One region of the Duganella violaceipulchra genome, then DNA from elsewhere that is predicted to be linked to it. Evidence: predicted binding sites of a transcription regulator. Region 1 holds the regulator's gene; the other holds the start of a gene.
The links. The regulator NrdR, encoded in region 1, represses ribonucleotide reductase genes. The targets are predictions, from matches to a motif close to CACNANATNTNGTG.
Positions count from the first base shown of each region.

Region 1 (10,411 bases):
CCATGCTTTCGCGCGCGGCGGTGTAGGCGGCCTTGCTCTTGATGAACTCACCCATGCCGGCTTCGAAGATGCGCGCCAGCGGGCCGTTGTTGGCGCGGTCCTTGCCGGCGTTCTGGTGCAGCGCATGCAGGTTGCCGCCGGCCCAGAAGGTTTTCTCGAATTCGATGGTCAGGCGGCGCGCCGAGCGCACCGCGAACATCTTGCTGAAGATGTAGGTCCAGCTGGTCAGCGAGATGACGAACAACAGCGCCATGATCAACTGCACGATCAGGTGGGCGTTGGTGATGAGAGACAGGAAGGAGAGGTCTTGGGTGACGTTCATGTATGGGTTCAGTCTGTTTTAATGGTGCTACGCATTTTTTCTGCAACCGACGGTGGCACGGCGCGCGGACTGAGGTCCGAACCGACGCAGCCGACCTTGACTCGGGCGGTGTTCAGCAACTGCTCGCCGCACCACGCTTGCTGCACGAACTGGATGGAGGCGCGGCCTAGCTTTTCGATACTAAGTGTTAATTTTAGTACATCGTCCAACCTGGCAGGGGCATGATACTCCGCGCTGACGCTTTTGACGACGAACATGGCGTCGTGTTCCTGCAGCAGGGCATGTTGTTCGACGTGGATGGCGCGCAGCCATTCGGTGCGGGCGCGCTCAAAGAACTTGAGGTAGTTTGCGTAATAGACGATACCGCCGGCGTCGGTGTCTTCGTAATAGACCCGTACGTTCCAGATAAACTCTGCTGGCATGTTATTTTGACTACTAGTGAGAGTGAGCAACATTCTACGCGATTTTATTGTTGTCGTTGAACTGCGCGCAAAAGATTGCACTTGCGATAGTAAAGCGTTTTCCCGGCAACTTGCCAAGGCTTGTAACAACCGCTTACGAATCGCTTCAGGGCTGAAGCGATTCGCCAGTGCAAATAGTTACAGGTTGCGCTTGATGGTCAGCGGGCCGTAGCCCTGGCAGGTCGGCATCATTTCGATGCGGTTGATGTTGATGTGGGCGGGCAGGGTGGCGATCCAGTAGGCGGTGTTGGCGATGTCTTCCGGCGTCAGCGGCTCGGTGCCTTCGTAGACCTTGGCCGCGGCCGCGTCGTTGCCCTTCAGGCGGACGTTGGAGAATTCGGTGCCGCCGCACAGGCCGGGCGCGATGTTGGTGGCGCGCACGCCGGTGCCAACCAGGTCGGCGCGCAGGTTCAGCGTGAACTGCTCGACGAAGGCCTTGGTGGCGCCGTACACATTGCCACCCGGATAAGGCGTATCGCCGGCCGCCGAACCGAGGTTGATGATGGTGCCGCTGCCGCGCGCCACCATCGCAGGCAGCACGGCGCGGGTCATGGCGACCAGGCCGCTGCAATTGGTGGCGATCATGGTGTCCCAGTCGTCCAGCGACGATTCATGCGCCGGCGTGACGCCCAGCGCCAGGCCGGCATTGTTGATCAGCACGTCGATCTGCGCCCATTCGGCCGGCAAGCCGTCCAGCGCGCCCTTGATCGAGGCCTTGTCGGTCACATCCAGCACGACCGGGTGGGCGGCCGCGCCCAGCTCGGCCGACAGCGCCTGCAGGCGGTCGGCGCGGCGGCCGCTGATCAGGACCTTGTGGCCGTTCTGGACGAAAGTGCGGGCCATTGCCGCGCCGAAGCCGGCGGTGGCGCCCGTGATGAAGACGATCATGATCTATCCTTGCAGTTAAGTAAAAGCGAGTGTGGAAACGATGGTCAAGTGTAGCCGAAATGGCAGTATGGCTTATCTCTCCTATCAAAATCGGCATAAGATTGCCTTTTAAGCAATCATTTCCTTGCTCAAAGCTGGCGCATAAATTACAATCAGGCTTCCATTACGTCTCACGTAACTGGCGAAAAGCTTCGGTCATCACCATTTTGGTGCGTGGCGACCGGTCGGCGAAAGGTGGGCATCCACCGGGAAACGTGAGATTTCATCAGCCGTTCGCCTGGGCAGCCATCGATGGAAATGCACGAAGAGGCTGCCTGTCCGCTATCGGCTTCCCTCATTCGATCCACCTGCCAGTAACAAGTTACTCAATTCATTTGGAGTTTTTACATGTTCGCAAAAGATCACACCCTCGCCAACGTCGACCCGGAATTGTTCGGCGCAATTCAAAAAGAAAACACCCGTCAGCACGATCACATCGAACTGATCGCCTCGGAGAACTACACCTCGCCAGCCGTCATGGAAGCGCAAGGTTCGCAGCTGACCAATAAATACGCCGAAGGCTACCCAGGCAAGCGCTACTACGGCGGTTGCGAGTACGTCGACGTCGTCGAGCAACTGGCGATCGACCGCGTCAAGCAGCTGTTCGGCGCGGAAGCTGCCAACGTGCAACCTAACTCGGGTTCGCAAGCCAACCAGGGCGTGTTCTTCGCCGTGCTGAAACCAGGCGACACCATCATGGGCATGTCGCTGGCCGAAGGCGGCCACCTGACCCACGGCATGCCGCTGAACATGTCCGGCAAGTGGTTCAACGTCGTCTCCTACGGCCTGACCGCCGAAGAAGACATCGACTACGTCGCCATGGAAGCGCTGGCCAAGGAACATAAGCCTAAGCTGATCATCGCCGGCGCCTCGGCGTTCTCGAAAAAGATCGACTTCGAGCGTTTCGCTGCCGTCGCCAAAGCCGTTGGCGCTTACTTCATGGTCGACATGGCGCACTACGCCGGCCTGATCGCCGCCGGCCTGTATCCTAATCCGGTGCCGCACGCCGACTTCGTCACCTCGACCACGCACAAATCGCTGCGCGGCCCACGCGGCGGCATCATCCTGATGAAGGCCGAGCACGAGAAGATCATCAACTCGGCGATCTTCCCAGGCATCCAGGGCGGCCCGCTGATGCACGTCATCGCCGGCAAGGCAGTGGCGTTCAAGGAAGCGCTGACGCCTGAGTTCAAGGCTTACCAGCAGCAAGTCGTCATCAACGCCGACGTGCTGGCCAAGACCCTGATCAAGCGCGGCCTGCGCATCGTTTCCGGCGGCACCGAGTCGCACGTGATGCTGGTGGACCTGCGTCCGAAGAACCTGACCGGCAAGGAAGCGGAAGCGATCCTGGGTGCGGCGCACATGACCTGCAATAAGAACGGCATCCCTAACGATCCGCAGAAGCCATTCGTGACTTCCGGCATCCGCCTGGGTTCGCCTGCCTTCACCACCCGTGGTTTCAAGGAAGCGGAAGCCGAACAAGTCGGCAACCTGATCGCCGACGTGCTGGACAACCCGCACGACGCCGCGACCATCGACCGCGTGAAAGCGGCCGTGAAGGTTCTGGCGGACAAGTTCCCTGTCTACGCCAAGTAATCTGTAGTACCGCGACGCCGGCTTGTGCCGGTGTCGTGTCACCGAATAGCGCCAATATGAAATGTCCGTTTTGCCAGCATGAAGATACCCAGGTTCTCGATACGCGTGTATCCGAGGAAGGGGATTCCATACGCCGGCGCCGGCGCTGCGGAAAATGCGATAAACGATTTACCACGTATGAGCGCATCGAACTGGTGATGCCGTATGTGGTCAAGAAGAACGGCAGCCGCACCGAGTATGCGGCCGCCAAGCTGCGCGGCAGCCTGACGCTGGCCTTGCGCAAGCGCCCCGTGGCGGCGCCCGCCGTGGACGCGGCGATCCTGTCGATCGAAGAAAAGCTGCTGACCAGCGGCCAGCGCGAAGTCGACACCGGCTACATCGGCGAGCTGGTGATGCAGGAACTGAAGCGCCTCGACAAGATCGCGTATATCCGGTTTGCATCGGTCTACAAAAACTTCGAAGACCTGGCCGAGTTCCAGGACGCGATTGCCGAAGTCGGGCAGGAACGCAAGCCACGCAAGGCTTAGTTTCTTGTCGGCCTACGGCTGGCGCACCTTTGATACACCTCATATCCTCTGCAGTAGTCGCTGCTAACTTCTAGCACTGTCCTTGTCGACTTGCGGAGGTGTGCCATGCGCACACGCGCCTATATGCGTGGCTTTACGTTGCTGGAGATCCTGATCGCCGTGCTGTTGCTGGCGGTTGGCATCGTCGGCGGCGTGGCGATGCAGCTGGCGGCCCTGCGCATGCGGCATCAGGCGAGTCTGTTGTCGCAGGCGACTTACGTGGCGGCCGGTCTGGCCGAACGCATGCGCGCCAACGCCACGCAAATGCACCTGGCCGATGGCGCCAATCCCTATCTGATGCTGGACTACGATGCACTGGCCGAACCCGATCCGCCGGCGCCATCGGCCCTGTGCTATGGCGGCGCGTGCGACAGCGCGCAGTTGGCGATGTTCGATCTGTATGAGGCGAAAATTCAAGTCGGCCAGTACCTGCCTGCGGGCCGCATACTGGTTTGTCGTGACGGCAGCGGCAAGCTGGCCTGGACTTGCGGCGGCGCTGCTGGCGCGCCGGTGGTGGTCAAGGTCGGATGGCGCGGCAAGAATCCGGACGGCACGCTGCGCAAGGATGTGGGCGGCGGCTACGCGCCGGCCGTCGCCATGATGGTTGGAGCGACGCGATGAGCGCGCGCGGATGGACCGTCGTTGAGTTCGCCATCGCCGTGGCGCTGGGTCTGATCGTGACTTTGTTGGCCAGCGGCTTGCTGCTGTCGGCCGGCAGCAATTACCGCAATCACAGCCAGAACGCCGGCCTCAACGACGGTGGCCGCCATTCGCTCGACATCATGGCGCGGGCGATACGGCAAGGCGCCTATGTCAACTGGGATAGCACTGCCGCGCCGGTGGCGCTGGAAGCTGATGCGCCGGCATCCATTGCCGGACTGGACGCGCGCAGCATCAGCCGGGGCGGCGCGGATATCGCCGCGACCTTGCCGGCCGTGGCGCACGGCAGCGACGTGCTGGCCCTGCGCTTTTCCGGTTCGGGCGTGGGTGGCAACGGCGATGGTTCCAGCCTCAACTGCGCCGGCTTCGGCGTCGCCGTTCCCGACGCGGCCGATGCACGCGGCTGGAGCATCTTCTATGTCGCCGACGACGGCGCCGGCGAGGCCGAACTGCGCTGCAAATACCGTGGCGCTTCCGGCTGGGGCGCGGACGCCATCGTGCGCGGCGTCGATTCCTTCCAGGTGCTTTATGGGCTCGATACGGATACGCCGGCCGACGGCATTCCCAACGTGTATGTCAACGCCAGCCATATCAATGCGATGGATGCCGCGTTATTGCTGTCCGGCGCCACACCGGGCGAGCGCTTGCGCGACTTCCATCGCAAGACCTATTGGAAACGCGTGTGCAGCATCAGAGTGGCGCTGCTGTTGCACGGCGAGAGCAAGACCCGCGCGGATACCGCGACGACGCGGTTCGATCTGTTTGGCCCCGCGTATTCTGATGCGCACGGCGACGATGAAGGCGTGCGCATCGTGGAGGCGACGCTGCCGCCTGCGCTGCGCACGCGGGCGCGCCGGCTGGTCGGCATGACGGTGGCCTTGCGCAATCGGAGCGGCTAGCTGATGGCGGCGCAACGGCAGCGAGGCGTGGTTGTGTTGATGTGCCTGATGATGTTAATCCTGGCCATGCTGCTGGGCGTGTCGGCGGCGCAAATGAGCTTGCAGGGTGAGAAGGCGGCGCGTGGCGAGCGCGATCGGGATGTGGCGTTTCAGGCGGCGGAGGATGCCTTGGCGGATGCGGAACGTGATATCCGGAGCGGCACGGCGGAGGCCAGCGCTTGCGACAGGGCGCCGGTCTGGCAGCGGGTGGATTTGTCCGGCGCCGAGGACGGCGGCGCCTGCACGCTGGGTTACGGCGACCATACCGGCGCGGCGATGCTGACGGCCGAAGGCGTACTGCCGTTCAAGCGGCCGCGCTATGTGATCGAGCGCATGGAGTGCCATCAGCCGGGCGAGGACGCGTCGGCCGGCGGCGCGGCCGGCTATTGCTACCGCGTGACGGCGATCGGTTTTGGCGCCAGGCCCGGCACGGAGCTGGTCTTGCAAACGGTGTTCGTCAAGCCTGAGTGAGGAGGGGATATGCACATTGCAAACAGTGCCACGCTGCCCGGACATGGCCGGCGATGGTGGTGGGCGTGGATGGCGATCGCTGCGCTGTTGATGGTGCTGCCGATGCTGGCGGGCGGTGTACGCGCAGCGCCGCCGGTGCTCAATATCGCCAGCGAGCCGCTGACCGCCGCGTGCCGTGCCGGCGCACGGATCGCCGGTCCTTCGCTGCTGTTGGCGGCATCCACGGGCGCTGCGACGCCAGCCGGATCGGCAGGCGACCTGCTGAGCGCCACGCCAGACGCTAGCGATTGGGGCGGGCATGTTGAGCGCATCGCTTTGCCACCGGCAGGCGCTGCCTTGCCGGGTGCGGTCGCGGCGTTGTGGGATGCCGGCGCCATCCTGACCGGCGAACCGGGGCGCGCACCGATGCCCGAACCTGCGGCGCGCAAACTCTACACGTCCATCGTGCAGGCGGACGGCAAGCTGGAAGGCGTTCCCTTTACATGGCCCGCCTTGTCGGCGGCGCAGCAAGCCTTGCTTGACCAGGCACCGCCGCCGCATGCGGCCGCCGCCGACGGTCTGGGCGAGCGTCGCCTGGCCTACCTGCGCGGCGACCGCAGCGATGAAGGCGCTTTGTTCCGCCGCCGCAGCAGCGTGCTCGGCGATTCGATCGACAGCGCGCCGGTGCTGGTCGGACCACCGTCGGGCGCTGCGCGGGACGCAGGCTACCTGGCGTTTCGCGAGCGCCACAAAACCCGCCGCGCCACGGTCTATCTTGGCGCCAACGACGGCATGCTGCACGCCTTCGACGCCAGCACGGGCGGCGAACTCTACGCCTATCTGCCCAATGCCCTGATGCCGGTGCTGAACCGCTTGCCCAGCCTCGACTACGTACACCGCGCCTACGTCGACGGCCCGTCGTCCAGCGGCGACGCCCTGGTCGGCGGCAATTGGCGCACGGTCCTGGTCGCGGCCATGGGCGGTGGCGCACAAGGTGTGTTCGCGCTGGACATCAGCGATCCCGCCGCGTTGAACGAAAACGCCGCGCTGTGGGAATTTACCGACCGCGACGATCGAATGATGGGCAACGTCACCACGTTGCCGCAGCTTGCCAAGGTGCGCATCAGTCGTGGCGCCGACGTGCCCGTCTACCGCTACTTCGCCATCGTTGCCAGCGGCCTGAACAACTATGCCAGCGACGGCCATGCCAGCGGCGCGGGCAAGGGCGCCTTATTCCTGCTGGCGTTGGACAAGGCGCGCGATGCGCCGTGGACGCTCAACGTGAACTACTTCCGGCTTGTCACGCCGATCGCCGACCCATCGCTGGCCAACGCCCTGAGCGCGCCTGTGCTGGTCGCCGACCGCGATGGCGCGTTGAGCTATGCCTACGCCGGCGACCTGCAAGGCAATTTGTGGCGTTTTGACTTCAATACCTGGCCGGGCGCGGCCGCCAAGCCCTTGTTCGTCGTCCGGGATGCCGACGGCAGGCGACAGCCGATTGCGCAACAACCCATGTTGGCCTATGCCTCCGGCGGCGGCTACCTGCTACTGTTTGGCACGGGGATGCTGTTCGACCGGGCCGGCCTGGCGCCCGGGACTTTTAGCGCGCAATCGTTCTACGCCATCCTTGACAGCCTGTCCGTGCCGATGGACGCCGTTGCCGGCCGCCGCCAGTTGACCGAACGCGTGCTGGAGCCTTCGGCGGCGGACCTGTTCAGCATCAGCGGCGCGCAGATCGCGCCCGGCAGCAAAGGTTGGTATGTCGACTTTATGCAATCCGCGCGCACGGGCGAACGCAGCATCAGCAGCGGCAAGCTGGTGGGCGGTGAAGTCGCGTTCAATACGCTGCTGCCGGGGGCGGATAAATGTGACGCCGCGCGCAGCCGCACTTACGTGCTGGATGCGCTGAGCGGGCTGCCGGATGGTCACAGCACGGCGAGCATCATGCCGACCGCGCCTATCGTCGGCGTGCTGCAATCGACCTATACGGCCGTGCCCTCATTGGTGCCGCAATCGTCGCGCATTGGCCTGCCCGATCCGACGGGGCGGGTTGCGGTCGACAAGGACTATGCCGTGGTCAACGCGTCGGCGCGTGAGGTGACCGTAGTGGGCGGCGTCAAAGTGCGCTCGCGGTCCGGCCGGCTCAGCTGGCGCGAGGTGGCCAACTGGCGCGAGCTGCACGAGGCGATCAAATGAGGCCGGCGCGCCGACAGGGTTTCAGCATGATCGAATTGCTGATCGTGCTGGTGATACTGGCCGTGCTTGCCGCGCAGGTGGTGCCGGGCTTTCAGCAGCATGTTATCCGTGCGCGCCGCTCCGAGGCGCAGGCCGCGTTGCTGCAACTGATGCAGCAGGAAGAACGGTTTTTCACGCAGGCCAATACCTACATCGCCTTCTCGTCCACCATCACGGAACCGGAAGCCCGCCAGTTCAAATGGTGGAGCAGCAACGGCGCGCCGACCAGCGCCTATGAAATCGAAGGCAAGGCCTGTGATGGCGAACTGATCTCACAATGCGTGCAGTTGATCGCCACGCCGGGCACCGCGCTGGTTGACGCCAGCTTTCGCGACGACGATTGCCGGCAACTCAAGCTGACCAGCAGCGGCCTGCGCCTGGCGACCGGGCCGTCGGTTCATTGCTGGCCATGAGGACCGCGCGATGCGAGGCCATCCCTTCAGCGCCGCTTTCAGCCTGGTCGAATTACTGATCGTGCTGTTGTTGGCGACGATACTGCTCGGTGTCGCCGTGCCGAACTACCGGAGCGCGCTGGAGCGCCAGCAGTTGCGCGTCGCCGTCAACGACCTGGTGGCGGCCATCAACCTGACCCGCTCACACGCCATCGCCCGCGGCGGCCAGGTGCTGCTGGTGCCGCTGGAGCCGGGCGGCGCCGCCTGGCGCTTGGGCTGGATGGTCTTTATCGATGAGAACGGCAACCGCCGCCCCGACCCTGGCGAGTTGCTGTTGTTCCGGCATGGTGCGATCGCAGAGGGCGTCCGGTTCGCCTCGGTTTTTTCGTCGGGCGCAACGCCGCAATATCTTGCTTATAATGCTGCTGGGCGTGCCTGCAGCGCCGGCAACAGCCTGGCCGCGCGCTGGGGCACGCTGTCGCTGACGCAGGGCGACAGCACGCGCAACATCAAAATCAATATGCTGGGCCGGGTGCGCGTGTGCGATCCGGCGGTGGACGGGGCAAGCTGCACCAGCGCTATAGACTAAGGACAACGTGAACATCAGCAACGATCTCGAAGGCATGACGCTGGCGCTGGAGTGGGCCGCCAAGGGGCTGTACACGACCTCACCAAATCCGCACATTGGCTGCGTGATCGTGCGCGACGGGCTGGTGATCGGCGCCGGCGTGACCCAGCAGGCCGGCAGCGATCATGCGGAAATCCAGGCGCTGAAGGACGCGCAGGCGCGCGGCCACGACGTGCGTGGCGCCACCGCCTACGTAACGCTGGAACCGTGCAACCACCACGGCCGCACGCCGCCGTGCTCGGACGCGCTGGTGCGCGCCGGCCTGGGCCGCGTGGTGGCGGCGATGGAAGACCCGAATCCGCTGGTGGCCGGGCAGGGCATGGCCAAGCTGGCCGCCGCCGGTAGCGAGGTCAGCACCGGCTTGCTGGCCGAACAGGCCTACGAACTGAACATCGGCTTCTTCTCGCGCATGACGCGCGGCCTACCGTGGGTGCGCATGAAGACCGCCGCCAGCCTGGACGGCATGACGGCGCTGCACAATGGCGTCAGCCAGTGGATCACCGGGCCGGAAGCGCGCGCCGACGGCCACGCCTGGCGCGCCCGCGCCTGCGCCATCCTGACCGGTATCGGCACCGTCAAGGCCGACGATCCGCAGCTCAGCGTGCGCGCGGTGGCAACGCCGCGCCAGCCGCGCCGCATCGTCGTCGACAGCAAGCTCGATATCGATCCTTCGGCCAAGATCTTGCAAGGTGGCGGCACATGGATCGCGGCGGCGGTGGCCGACCCCGAAAAGGAGGCGGCGCTGCGCGCTGTCGGCGCGGAAATCATCCTGCTGCCCAATGCCTCCGGCAAGGTCGACCTGCCCGAGCTGATGCGCGAACTGGGCCGCCGCCAGATCAACGAGCTGCACGTCGAAGCCGGTGGCAAGCTCAACGGTTCCATGATCCGCGAAGGCTGCGTGGACGAGCTGCTGGTCTACCTGGCGCCTATGCTGCTGGGCGATGCGCAAGGCATGTTCGCCTTGCCGGCATTGACCGACCTGTCGCTCAGGCAGCAGTTGAAATTTCACGAGGTTAAGCAGATCGGTGAAGATTTGCGTATCCTTGCACGATTCACTCATCAATAAGAGCATACCCATGTTTACTGGAATTGTCGCCGCTATCGGCAAAATCGAATCCGTCACGCCGCTGGAAGGCGGCTCGTTCGCGGGCGTGCGCCTGAACATCAACGCCGGCGGCCTGCCGCTGGCCGACGTCGCGCTGGGCGACTCGATCGCCATCAACGGCGCCTGCATGA
Region 1 is NZ_JAHTGR010000019.1:76,599-87,009, reverse strand. It holds gene tolQ (protein TolQ) at 1-322, opposite strand, end outside; gene ybgC (tol-pal system-associated acyl-CoA thioesterase) at 331-744, opposite strand; gene KVP70_RS27525 (SDR family oxidoreductase) at 922-1,671, opposite strand; ZMP/ZTP riboswitch at 1,836-1,961, shown strand; gene glyA (serine hydroxymethyltransferase) at 2,059-3,306, shown strand; gene nrdR (transcriptional regulator NrdR) at 3,363-3,833, shown strand; gene pilV (type IV pilus modification protein PilV) at 3,939-4,493, shown strand; gene KVP70_RS27505 (PilW family protein) at 4,490-5,431, shown strand; gene KVP70_RS27500 (pilus assembly PilX family protein) at 5,435-5,941, shown strand; gene KVP70_RS27495 (pilus assembly protein) at 5,951-8,116, shown strand; gene KVP70_RS27490 (type IV pilin protein) at 8,113-8,568, shown strand; gene KVP70_RS27485 (GspH/FimT family pseudopilin) at 8,579-9,136, shown strand; gene ribD (bifunctional diaminohydroxyphosphoribosylaminopyrimidine deaminase/5-amino-6-(5-phosphoribosylamino)uracil reductase RibD) at 9,144-10,241, shown strand; gene KVP70_RS27475 (riboflavin synthase) at 10,252-10,411, shown strand, end outside.

Region 2 (10,411 bases), on a different contig from region 1:
CGCTGAACTTCTAAGCGCGCATAAAAAAAACGGACTCCGAGGAGTCCGTTTTTTGATGGCTGGCAGCCATCGGGCGTTTAATCCCAGTTCAGCGCGCCGCCGGTCTGGTATTCGATGACGCGGGTCTCGAAGAAGTTGCGTTCCTTCTTCAGGTCGATCATCTCGCTCATCCATGGGAACGGGTTGTCTTCCTGCTCGAACAACGTCTCCAGGCCGATCTGGGTGGCGCGGCGGTTGGCGATGAAGCGCAGGTAGCCCTTGAACATGGTGGCGTTCAGGCCCAGCACGCCGCGTGGCATGGTGTCTTCGGCGTAGGCGTACTCCAGGTCCACGGCCTGCAGGAACAGCTGCTTGATCTCTTCCTTGAACGCAGGCGTCCACAGCAGCGGGTTTTCCATCTTGATCGTGTTGATCAGATCGATGCCGAAGTTGCAATGCATCGACTCGTCGCGCAGGATGTACTGGTACTGCTCGGCGGCGCCCATCATCTTGTTCTGGCGGCCCAGCGCCAGGATCTGGGTGAAGCCGACGTAGAAGAACAGGCCTTCCATCAGGCAGGCGAACACGATCAGCGACTTCAGCAGCTGCTGGTCGTTGTGCACGGTGCCGGTGGTGAAGGCCGGGTCGGTCAACGTGTTGATGAACGGGATCAGGAACTCGTCCTTGTCGCGGATCGACTTCACTTCGTTGTAGGCGTTGAAGATCTCGCCCTCGTCCAGGCCCAGCGACTCGACGATGTACTGGTAGGCGTGGGTGTGGATCGCCTCTTCGAACGCCTGGCGCAGCAGGTACTGGCGGCACTCGGGGGCGGTGATGTGGCGGTAGGTGCCCAGCACGATGTTGTTGGCGGCCAGCGAGTCGGCGGTGACGAAGAAGCCCAGGTTGCGCTTGACCAGACGACGCTCGTCCTCGGTCAGGCCGTTGGGGTTCTTCCACAGCTCGATATCGCGCTGCATGTTCACTTCCTGCGGCATCCAGTGGTTGGCGCAGCCGGCCAGGTATTTGTCCCACGCCCACTTGTACTTGAACGGCACCAGCTGGTTGACGTCGGTTTTGCCGTTGATGATGCGCTTGTCGTCGGCATTGACGCGACGCGCGACTTGCTCGGCGTTGGCTTCGCCGGTGGCCAGTGCGGCTTGATTGACAGCTTGCGGTGCGGCCGATGCGGCCTCTTCGTCCCAGGACAGCGACATGGTGGTTTCCTTCTGAATTCGGTGTAAAAAGAACCGCCCGGACGGGCCGGGACGGTTCACTCTCTATATTAGTACGTTTTTACTGGCAAGCTTCGCATTCCTCGAAGCCGTCGTCGCCCGGACGCAGGTAGCAGGCCGCGCCGTCGGCTTCGGCTTGCGCCACCGACGATGCCGATGCCGCCGAACCGGCCAGGGCCGCCGTCGCCGGACCGGCCGCCGACATGGCGCTGGCCGACATGCCGCCGTCCACCGCCACCGCGTTCAGCGCGCCGGTCTTGGAGGTCGATTTCTCCGTGTGGGTGGCGGCGATGGTGCGCAGGTAGTAGGTGGTTTTCAGGCCACGCAGCCATGCCAGCTTGTAGGTCTCGTCCAGCTTCTTGCCCGACGCGCCGGCCATGTAGATGTTCAGCGACTGCGCCTGGTCGATCCACTTCTGGCGGCGCGATGCGGCTTCCACCAGCCAGGTCGGCGACACTTCGAACGCGGTTGCATAAATGTCACGCAGGTCTTGCGGGATGCGGTCGATCTTGGCCAGCGAACCGTCGAAGTACTTCAGGTCGGAGATCATCACCTCGTCCCACAGGTCGCGCGCCTTCAGGTCGCGCACCAGGTAGGCGTTGATCTCGGTGAACTCGCCCGACAGGTTGGACTTCACATACAGGTTCTGGAAGGTCGGTTCGATGCAGGCCGACACGCCAATGATATTCGAAATGGTCGCGGTCGGAGCGATCGCCACGCAGTTCGAGTTACGCATGCCGAACTTCTTGATGCGGTCGCGCACCGGGGTCCAGTCCATGGCGGCCGAGGTATCCTGCTCCAGGTAGCCGCCGCGTTCGTCGGCCAGCAGCTTGATCGAATCCTGCGGCAGGATGCCGCGATCCCACAGCGAGCCTTTGTACGACTGATAGTGGCCGCGTTCTTCGGCCAGTTCGGTCGAGGCCAGGTAGGCGTAGTAGCACACCGCTTCCATCGAGGTGTCGGCGAAGGACACGGCTTCGTTCGACGAGAACGGAATGCGCATCATGTGCAGGCAGTCCTGGAAGCCCATCACGCCCAGGCCCACCGGACGGTGACGCATATTAGCGTTGCGCGCTTTGTCGACGGCGTAGTAATTGATGTCGATCACATTGTCGAGCATGCGCATCGCGGTGCGGATGGTCTTCTTCAGCTTGACGTGATCGAGCTTGCCCTCTTTCATATGGGCCGGCATGTTGACCGAACCCAGGTTGCAGACGGCGATTTCGTCAGGACCGGTGTTGAGCGTGATCTCGGTGCACAGGTTGGAGCTGTGGACCATGCCGACGTGCGACTGTGGCGAACGGATGTTGCATGGGTCCTTGAAGGTGATCCATGGGTGGCCGGTTTCGAACAGCATCGACAGCATCTTGCGCCACAGGTCCAGCGCGGCGATCTTCTTGAACACGCGGATTTCGCCGGCGGCGGCCTTGGCTTCGTAGCCCAGGTAGGCTTTTTCGAAGGCCTTGCCGACCAGGTCGTGCAGGTCAGGGGTGTCCGATGGCGAGAACAGGGTCCAGTCGCCTTTTTCCATCACGCGCTTCATGAACATGTCCGGAATCCAGTTGGCGGTGTTCATGTCGTGGGTGCGGCGGCGGTCGTCGCCGGTGTTCTTGCGCAGGTCCAGGAACTCTTCGATGTCCATGTGCCAGGTTTCCAGGTAGGCGCAGACCGCGCCCTTGCGCTTGCCGCCCTGGTTGACCGCGACGGCGGTGTCGTTGACCACTTTCAGGAACGGCACCACGCCTTGCGACTTGCCGTTGGTGCCCTTGATGTGGGCGCCCAGTGCGCGCACCGGGGTCCAGTCGTTACCCAGGCCGCCGGCGAACTTGGCCAGCAGGGCGTTTTCCTTGATGGCGTCGTAGATGCCTTCCAGGTCGTCCGACACGGTGGTCAGGTAGCACGACGACAGCTGCGAACGCAGGGTGCCCGAGTTGAACAAGGTCGGGGTCGACGACATGAAGTCGAAGGTCGACAGCAGGTTGTAGAACTCGATGGCGCGCGCTTCGCGGTCGCTTTCGTTCAGGGCCAGGCCCATGGCGACGCGCATGTAGAACGCCTGCGGCATCTCGATGCGGACTTCGCGCACGTGCAGGAAGTAGCGGTCGTACAGGGTTTGCAGGCCGATGTAGCCGAACTGCAGGTCGCGGTCGGCGACCAGCGCCTTGGCCAGGCGGGCCAGATCGAACTCGGCCAGTTTGACGTCCAGCAGTTCGTTGGCGATGCCCTTGGCGATGTATTGCGGGAAGTAGCTCACGTATTCGGCGGCGGCGGCGCCCTGCGCGACTTCCTTGCCGAAGACTTCCTTGCGGATCGTGTGCAGCAGGATGCGGGCCGTCACTTGCGAGTAGGCCGGGTCTTTTTCCATCAGCGCGCGGGCGGCCAGGATGGCGGACTTGTGCAGCTCTTCGACCGGAACGCCGTCGTACAGGTTCTTCAGCGTCTCGGCCAGGATGGCGTCGGCGTCGACGTGCTTTTCCAGGCCGATGCAGGCGGCGTTGATCAAACCGGTGACGCGGCTCATGTCCAGCAGCTTGCGCTCGCCGTTTTCAACCACGTGGATCTGCGGCGCGTCGATCGCGGCGGAGGCGCCTTGCGCTTCCTTGGCGGCGCGGCGCTCTTCCATATGCTTGGCGCGATACAGCACGTAGGCGCGGGCGACATCGTGTTCGCCGGAGCGCATCAGCGCCAGTTCAACCTGGTCTTGCACGTCTTCGATGTGGAAGGTGCCGCCCGATGGCTGGCGGCGCACCAGCGCGGTGACCACGCTGGCGGTCAGCTGTTCTACCAATTCGCGCACGCGCGCCGAAGCTGCGCCCTGGCCGCCGTTAACGGCCAAAAAGGCCTTGGTCACGGCGATGGCGATTTTCGACGGTTCAAACGCGACGACCGCGCCGTTACGGCGGATGATGCGGTAGTCACCGAGGTCGCTGGCGGCCGTGACCGGGCTGCTGGCGGTGCTCGCAGCGGCTGCTGGTACCAGCGCTGGATTGATGGTGATGTCTTGAGTAGATTGCATTTAAGCTCCCCGATAACAGCGTGCAGTCAGTGCTGCGCGACGTAATGTTGTATGAAAAAAGGCCAAAATGAAGCGACCGGCCAAAACCTGCCTGGCTGGTTAAACTGCAATAAAATGGGTGGTGAACTGGCCTTGTCGGCTTGTAAATAGTTTAAGAACCAGTGTCATGAGAACTACTATATCTAGTGATTGGTGTGAATCGATACACTGATTGTAGTGGTCAGGTCAGGGTAAGACAAGTGGAAATTTTGCCTTAAAGGGCAATTTTTCTGTTGACTTTACGGAAGCCCTTTTGCAAAGCGTAGTCCGGCGCTAGCGCCCACTAACGCGAGCTCTTCCGCTGCCTTTTGATTAAGCAGGGCCTGCCAGCTTTTCCGATAACATTCCCAATCAAACAACGGTCCCGGATCGGTTTTCCGGCCCGGCGCGATGTGTTCATGGCCCTGCACATCGGTCAGCGGATAGCGCGTTTGCAGCGCCAGCGTCAGCGCCGCCAGCGCCTGGTACTGGGCCGGCTCGTAGCCGCTGTCGTCGGTGCCCTCCAGCTCCACGCCGATCGAATAATCGTTGCACTTCTGCCGTCCCCGGAACGACGACAGCCCCGCGTGCCAGGCCCGTTCGTTGGCAGAAACATACTGCACCACGCGGCCGTCACGGCGGATGAAAAAATGGCTCGACACTTTCAACCCCCGCAGGTCGGCGAACGAGGGGTCAGTATTATAGTCCAAGCGGCCGCTGAACAGGTCGGACACGTGCGGACCGCCGAAACGCCCGCCCGGCAGCGAGATGTTGTGGATCACCAGCAGCGTGATGTCGGCCGGGTCGGGACGGCAGTCGGCATGCGGACTGTCGTAGCGCAGCGCCGGCAGCCACCAGCCGTCCGCGCCCAGTGCCGGCGGCGTCACGCCTCCGGCTCCTGGATGTTCAGCTTCTGCATCTGGTAGCGCAGCTGGCGGAAGCTGATGCCCAGCAGCTGGGCGGCCTGGGTGCGGTTGAACTGGGTCTGCGCCAGCGCCCGCAGGATGATGTCGCGCTCGACCTGGTTCAGGTAGTCCGGCAGGCTGCTGGGCAGCGCGTCCAGGTGCGGCAACGGCAGCGTACCAGTGGCGGGCGGCGCCGGCTCGGCCGGCGGCGGCGACGGCAAAGGCGCCACGCCCAGCGCGGCGGCCTCGGTGGCGGCCAGGTTCCAAGTCGACAGCGGCAGCGCCGGCGTCGGCAGCGGCACGCTCGCTTCAACCATGCGCGCGCCCTTCAGCGCCAGGTCGGCCACCTCGATCACGCCGTCGTTGGCGAAGGCCAGCGCCCGCTCCAGGATGTTTTCCAGCTCACGCACATTGCCGGGAAAGGAGTAGCCGCGCAGCGCATCGAGCACACCCTCGCCCAGCCGCACCTGGTGTTCGAAGGTGCCCAGCCGGTCCAGGATGGCGCCGGTCAGCACGGCCAGGTCGTCGAGCCGTTCGCGCAGCGGCGGCAGGCTCAGTTCAATCACGTTCAGGCGGTAGAACAGATCCTGGCGGAAGCTGCCCTGCTCCACGCACTGCGCCAGGTTCTTGTGGGTCGCACTAATAATACGCACGTCGACCGGCTCCTCGGCGGTGGCGCCGATCTTGCGCACGCGCCGCTCCTGGATCGCCCGCAGCAGCTTGACCTGCATCGCCAGCGGCAGGTCGGCCACCTCGTCGAGCATCAGGGTGCCGCCGTTGGCCGCCTGGAAGAAGCCGTCCCGCTCATCGGCCGCGCCGGTGAAGGCGCCCTTGCGGTAGCCGAAGAACTCGGCCTCCATCAGCGCCTCCGGAATGGCGCCGCAGTTGACGGCGATGAAGGGCTTGCCGTTGCGCGAACTCTGGGCGTGGATCTCGCGCGCGGCCAGTTCCTTGCCGCTGCCCGATTCGCCGTTGATGGCGATCGGCGCCATCGAGCGCGCCAGCCGCGCGATCTGCGCGCGCAGCGCCTGGATCACGGCCGATTCGCCCTTCAGCCGGCTGGCCGCCGGTTCGGCGCTGGGCGCTTCGCCCGGCGGCGGCTCGGCGTTCAGCCGCAGCGCCGACTGCACCATCACCCGCAGCTGGTCCAGCGCCACCGGCTTGGAGATGTAGTCGAAGGCGCCGGCCTTGAGCGCGATGACGGCGTTGTCAGCGCTGCCGAAGGCCGTCACCACCGCGATCGGCGTGTTCTTGTAGGCGGCGCTCACTTCGCGCACCAGCTCCAGCCCCAGGCCGTCGGGCAGGCGCATGTCGGTCAGCACCAGCTGGTACTCGCGTTCCGGCGTGGCCAACAGGCCGCGCGCCTGCGCCAGCGTGGCGGCGCTGTCGACGTCCAGGCCCATTTTCAGCAGGGTCAGTTCCAGCAGCTCGCGCAGGTCGGCCTCGTCGTCGACCACCAGCACGCGGGGCGCGCGTTGGGAACCTCTAGCACTCATCGAACAGCCTTTCTACGTCTGCGCCGGATGGGCGAAGGTGATTACAAATCGCCCGCGCGAGCGGGGAGTCCCATCGGGGCTGGCTTTGATATCAAAACGATATTCGTAGTCCAGCCGCGCCTCGTTATTCAAACACAATTCGCGCGCCAGATATAGTCCCAGCCCCGTGCCCTTGCTGGATGTGGTGTAAAACGGCTCAAACAGGTGGGCGCGCACCTCGGGCGAGATGCCGGGGCCGTCGTCCTGCACGTGCAGTTCCATCCTGTGCGCCTTGTCGCTCACCAGCTCCATGCGGATCGAGTCCGGCCCGCCGCTGGCGTAGCGCACCGCGTTGTTGAGCAGGTTGAGCACCACCTCGCGCAGGTGCAGCGCGTCGAAGCGCACCAGCGTGCCGGCCGGCGCCGAGGCGCCGATGATGTCCGGCGTCAGGCCGTGGGTCTCGATGAATTCGGTTTTCAGTTCGGCCAGGAAGACGTCCAGCGCCAGCGGCTCGCTGTGCGGCTGCACCTTGCGCGACAACTGCAGGATGTCCTCGACCATGCGGTTGACCCGCGCCACGTTGTCGCCGACGATCTTCAGCAGCCGCAGGTGGACCGTGCTGTCGAGGTCCTCGCCCAGCAGCGCGGTGGCGTGGCCGATGGCCGACAGCGGATTGCGCACCTCGTGCGCGATGCTGGCGGTGAGCCGCCCCATCGACGCCAGCTTCAGTTGCTGCGCCTGGTTTTCGATGCCGGTCACGTCCTGCAAGAAGATCACGCAGCGCTCGGTGCCCAGGCCGGCCGTGTTGACCGCCGCGAAGCGCACCTTCAGATGCGCGGCCAGGTCGCGGCGCGCGCTCCAGGCGGCCGTCACGTCCTGCAGCGCCGCCTCGGCGTATGGCTTGATGGTGACGTAGGAGGTGCTGCGCGCGGCGTCGGCGCGCCACTCGGCATAGGCTTGCGCCAGCGGCGCCAGCGCGGCGGCGGCCGACAGGTGGAACTTCATCTCGGGGCCGACCATGCCCAGCATCTGCTGCGCCGCCGGATTGCCGGCGAACACCTGGCCGTCGGGATCGACCACCAGGATGCCGTCGCCGACGTTGGCCATCACCAGCCGGTTGACGGCCTGCTGCACGCCGATCTCGACGCCGCGCTGGATCGCCAGTTCCTCCTGGCCGATCAACTTGGCCGCCATGCGGTTGACCACCAACACCGCGGCGAAGAAGGCCGCGCCGAACAGGCCCGCCTGCAGATAGGGCTGGTCGCCCTCCATCATGAACACCCGCCAGGTCGATTCGGCCAGCATGAACAGCGCCACCAGCGCGGCGCAGAACAGCGACAGCATCAACGGCGCCAGGATGGCCGAACCGGCCAGCGGGAACAGATAGAGGATGGCCAGGCCGCTGCGCAAGCCGCCGCCGGCCATGTACAGCAGCGAGATGATGGCCAGGTCGCAGGCGATCTGCGACAGCAGCTGCAACAGGAAGCGGCGCTGCCAGTAGACCGCCGTCAGCGCGAACACGATCGCCAGGCCGAGGTAGATCAGGCAGATCTGCAGGTAGAGATAGGGGCCGGAGGCGCGCAGGCCGTGGTTGTCGAAGCTGAGGTAGACCAGCAGCACCAGCGCGATCACCACCCGGGTCGCGTTGAGCGTCTGCAACGAACGCCAGAAGGTTGCGCGCGATTCGGCCGACAGGGCTTGCAGGCGCGCGATCACGCGCTATGCCTTATGCGGCCGGCAGCGTGGCGTGGGCCGCGCTGCAATAGTCGCGGCCGCGCGCCTGCACGGATTCCGATGCCGGATAGAAGATGCCGCAATGGGCGCACTGCAGCATGGTCTCGGCCTCGGCCACGACCTTTTCACTGGCGCGCGCGCCGCCGCCGGCAGGCTGCTGCGGCTCGCGGAACTGCTGCTGGTGGCGCTTCTGCGCCTCGCGGATCTTGCTGCGGACGGCGAAGATCACCAGGAACACCAAGGCCAACCAAAAGATAATACGGCTCATGCCCAACCCTTATGCAAAACCACTTCAAACACAAAACGACTGCCGACGTAGGCCAGCAACAAGGTGGCGAAACCGGCCAGGGTGAAGCTCAGCGCGGTCTTGCCGCGCCAGCCGCGGAAGCGGCGCCCCGCCAGCAGCGAGGCGAACAGCACCCAAGACATCAGCGTGAACACCGACTTGTGGTCCCACTTGAGGGCCTGGCCGAACAGCTGTTCGGAGAACACGATACCCGATAACACCGTCAGACTGAGCAAAGCGAAGCCGATACCTATCATGCGGAACAACAGTTTTTCCATCGTCAGCAGCGCCGGCAGGCGATCCAGCGCGCCGGACATGAAGCTCTTGCTGTCGGTGCCGGCATGCAGGCGCTTTTCCTGCAAGGCCATCAGCACCGCGTGGAAGGCGGCCACCGTCAGCGTGCTGTAGGCCAGCGTGGCGATGGCGATGTGCCAGCCGAACAGCGGCGACTTGTCCTCCAGCGGGATCACGCTGCCGGGGAAACCCACCTGCAGCGCGGCCGCCAGCGCCGCGTTCGGCATGACCAGGCGGCGCATGCCGTCCAGGCTGAAGTTCTGGTTTTCGATCCAGTACGCGGCCACCGACACCCACAGCGCCGACGACAGCATGGCGGCGAAGCCGATGCGGATCGAGCCGGCGCTGGTGCCGGGGAAACCCGCCACCTCGGACCACAGGCCGGCGCCGTGCAGCAGCCAGGCGGCGGCCGTCAAGCCGGAAATCAGGACGGCGCGGCGCGACGGCAGCACCGCACAGAGGAGGTACAGCGCGATGGCTGCGAAGAGTAAGGAAGTCTGCATGTCCTTCAGTTTACACCATCGCTCAGTCGACGGCTGCCATGCGCAGCTCGTCGTTGTGATGGCGTTGCTGTTCTTCCATCACCAGTTGGCCCAGTTCGCGCTTGAGGGCGTTGAACTCGGCGGAGGCCGGATCGCGCATGCGCGGCAGTTCCACCACCAGGTCGCGCTTGACGGTGCCGGGACGGTAGGTCATCACCACGATGCGGTCGGCCAGGTAGATCGCCTCCTCGATGCTGTGGGTGACGAAGATGATGGTCTTCTTCAGCTCGGCCCAGATGCGCAGCAGCTCGTCCTGCAGGTTGCGGCGCGTCAGCGCGTCGAGCGCGCCGAACGGCTCGTCCATCAGCATGATCGGCGAGTCCAGCGCCAGCACGCGGGCGATGGCGACCCGCTGGCGCATGCCGCCCGACAGGTCCTTCGGGAAGCGGTGCTTGAAGTCGCTCAGCGACAGCATGCCCAGCAGCTGGTCGACCTTGGCCGTGATCTGCGCCTGCGGCAGGCCCTTGATTTCCAGGCCGAAGGCGATGTTCTTTTCCACCGTCATCCACGGGAACAGCGCGTATTCCTGGAACACCATGCCGCGCTCGGGACCGGGCGCCGTCACTTCCTTGCCGTCGGCGATGATGCGGCCGGCGCTGGGCAGCGCGAAGCCGGCGATCGCGTTCAGCAGCGTGGACTTGCCGCAGCCCGACGGCCCCAGCAGGCAGACGAACTGGCCCTGCGGGATTTCCAGCTCGATGTCCTTGAGCGCCACCAGTTGGCGCTGATCGGCGGTCTGGAACACCTTGCTGACCTTCGATACGACGATGTGGGACGGGTTCATCAGTTCTCCAGGCCGCGGTGCCAGCGCAGCAGATGGTTGTTCAGCTGGTTGACGGCGGTGTCGATGATCAGGCCGATCAGGCCGATGGTGATCATGCCGGCCATGATCTTGTCCGACCAGAAGTACTCGCGCGCCTCCAGGATGCG
Region 2 is NZ_JAHTGR010000002.1:418,492-428,902, reverse strand. It holds gene KVP70_RS04860 (heparinase II/III domain-containing protein) at 1-14, shown strand, start outside; gene KVP70_RS04855 (ribonucleotide-diphosphate reductase subunit beta) at 78-1,193, opposite strand; gene KVP70_RS04850 (ribonucleoside-diphosphate reductase subunit alpha) at 1,273-4,227, opposite strand; gene ampD (1,6-anhydro-N-acetylmuramyl-L-alanine amidase AmpD) at 4,506-5,132, opposite strand; gene KVP70_RS04840 (sigma-54-dependent transcriptional regulator) at 5,129-6,646, opposite strand; gene KVP70_RS04835 (sensor histidine kinase) at 6,659-8,341, opposite strand; gene KVP70_RS04830 (PP0621 family protein) at 8,352-8,627, opposite strand; gene KVP70_RS04825 (cytochrome C assembly family protein) at 8,624-9,442, opposite strand; gene KVP70_RS04820 (ABC transporter ATP-binding protein) at 9,465-10,265, opposite strand; gene KVP70_RS04815 (ABC transporter permease) at 10,265-10,411, opposite strand, start outside.
Region 2: a site for NrdR is predicted at 4,402-4,415, ahead of KVP70_RS04850 (ribonucleoside-diphosphate reductase subunit alpha). Genes of this name have one in related genera too.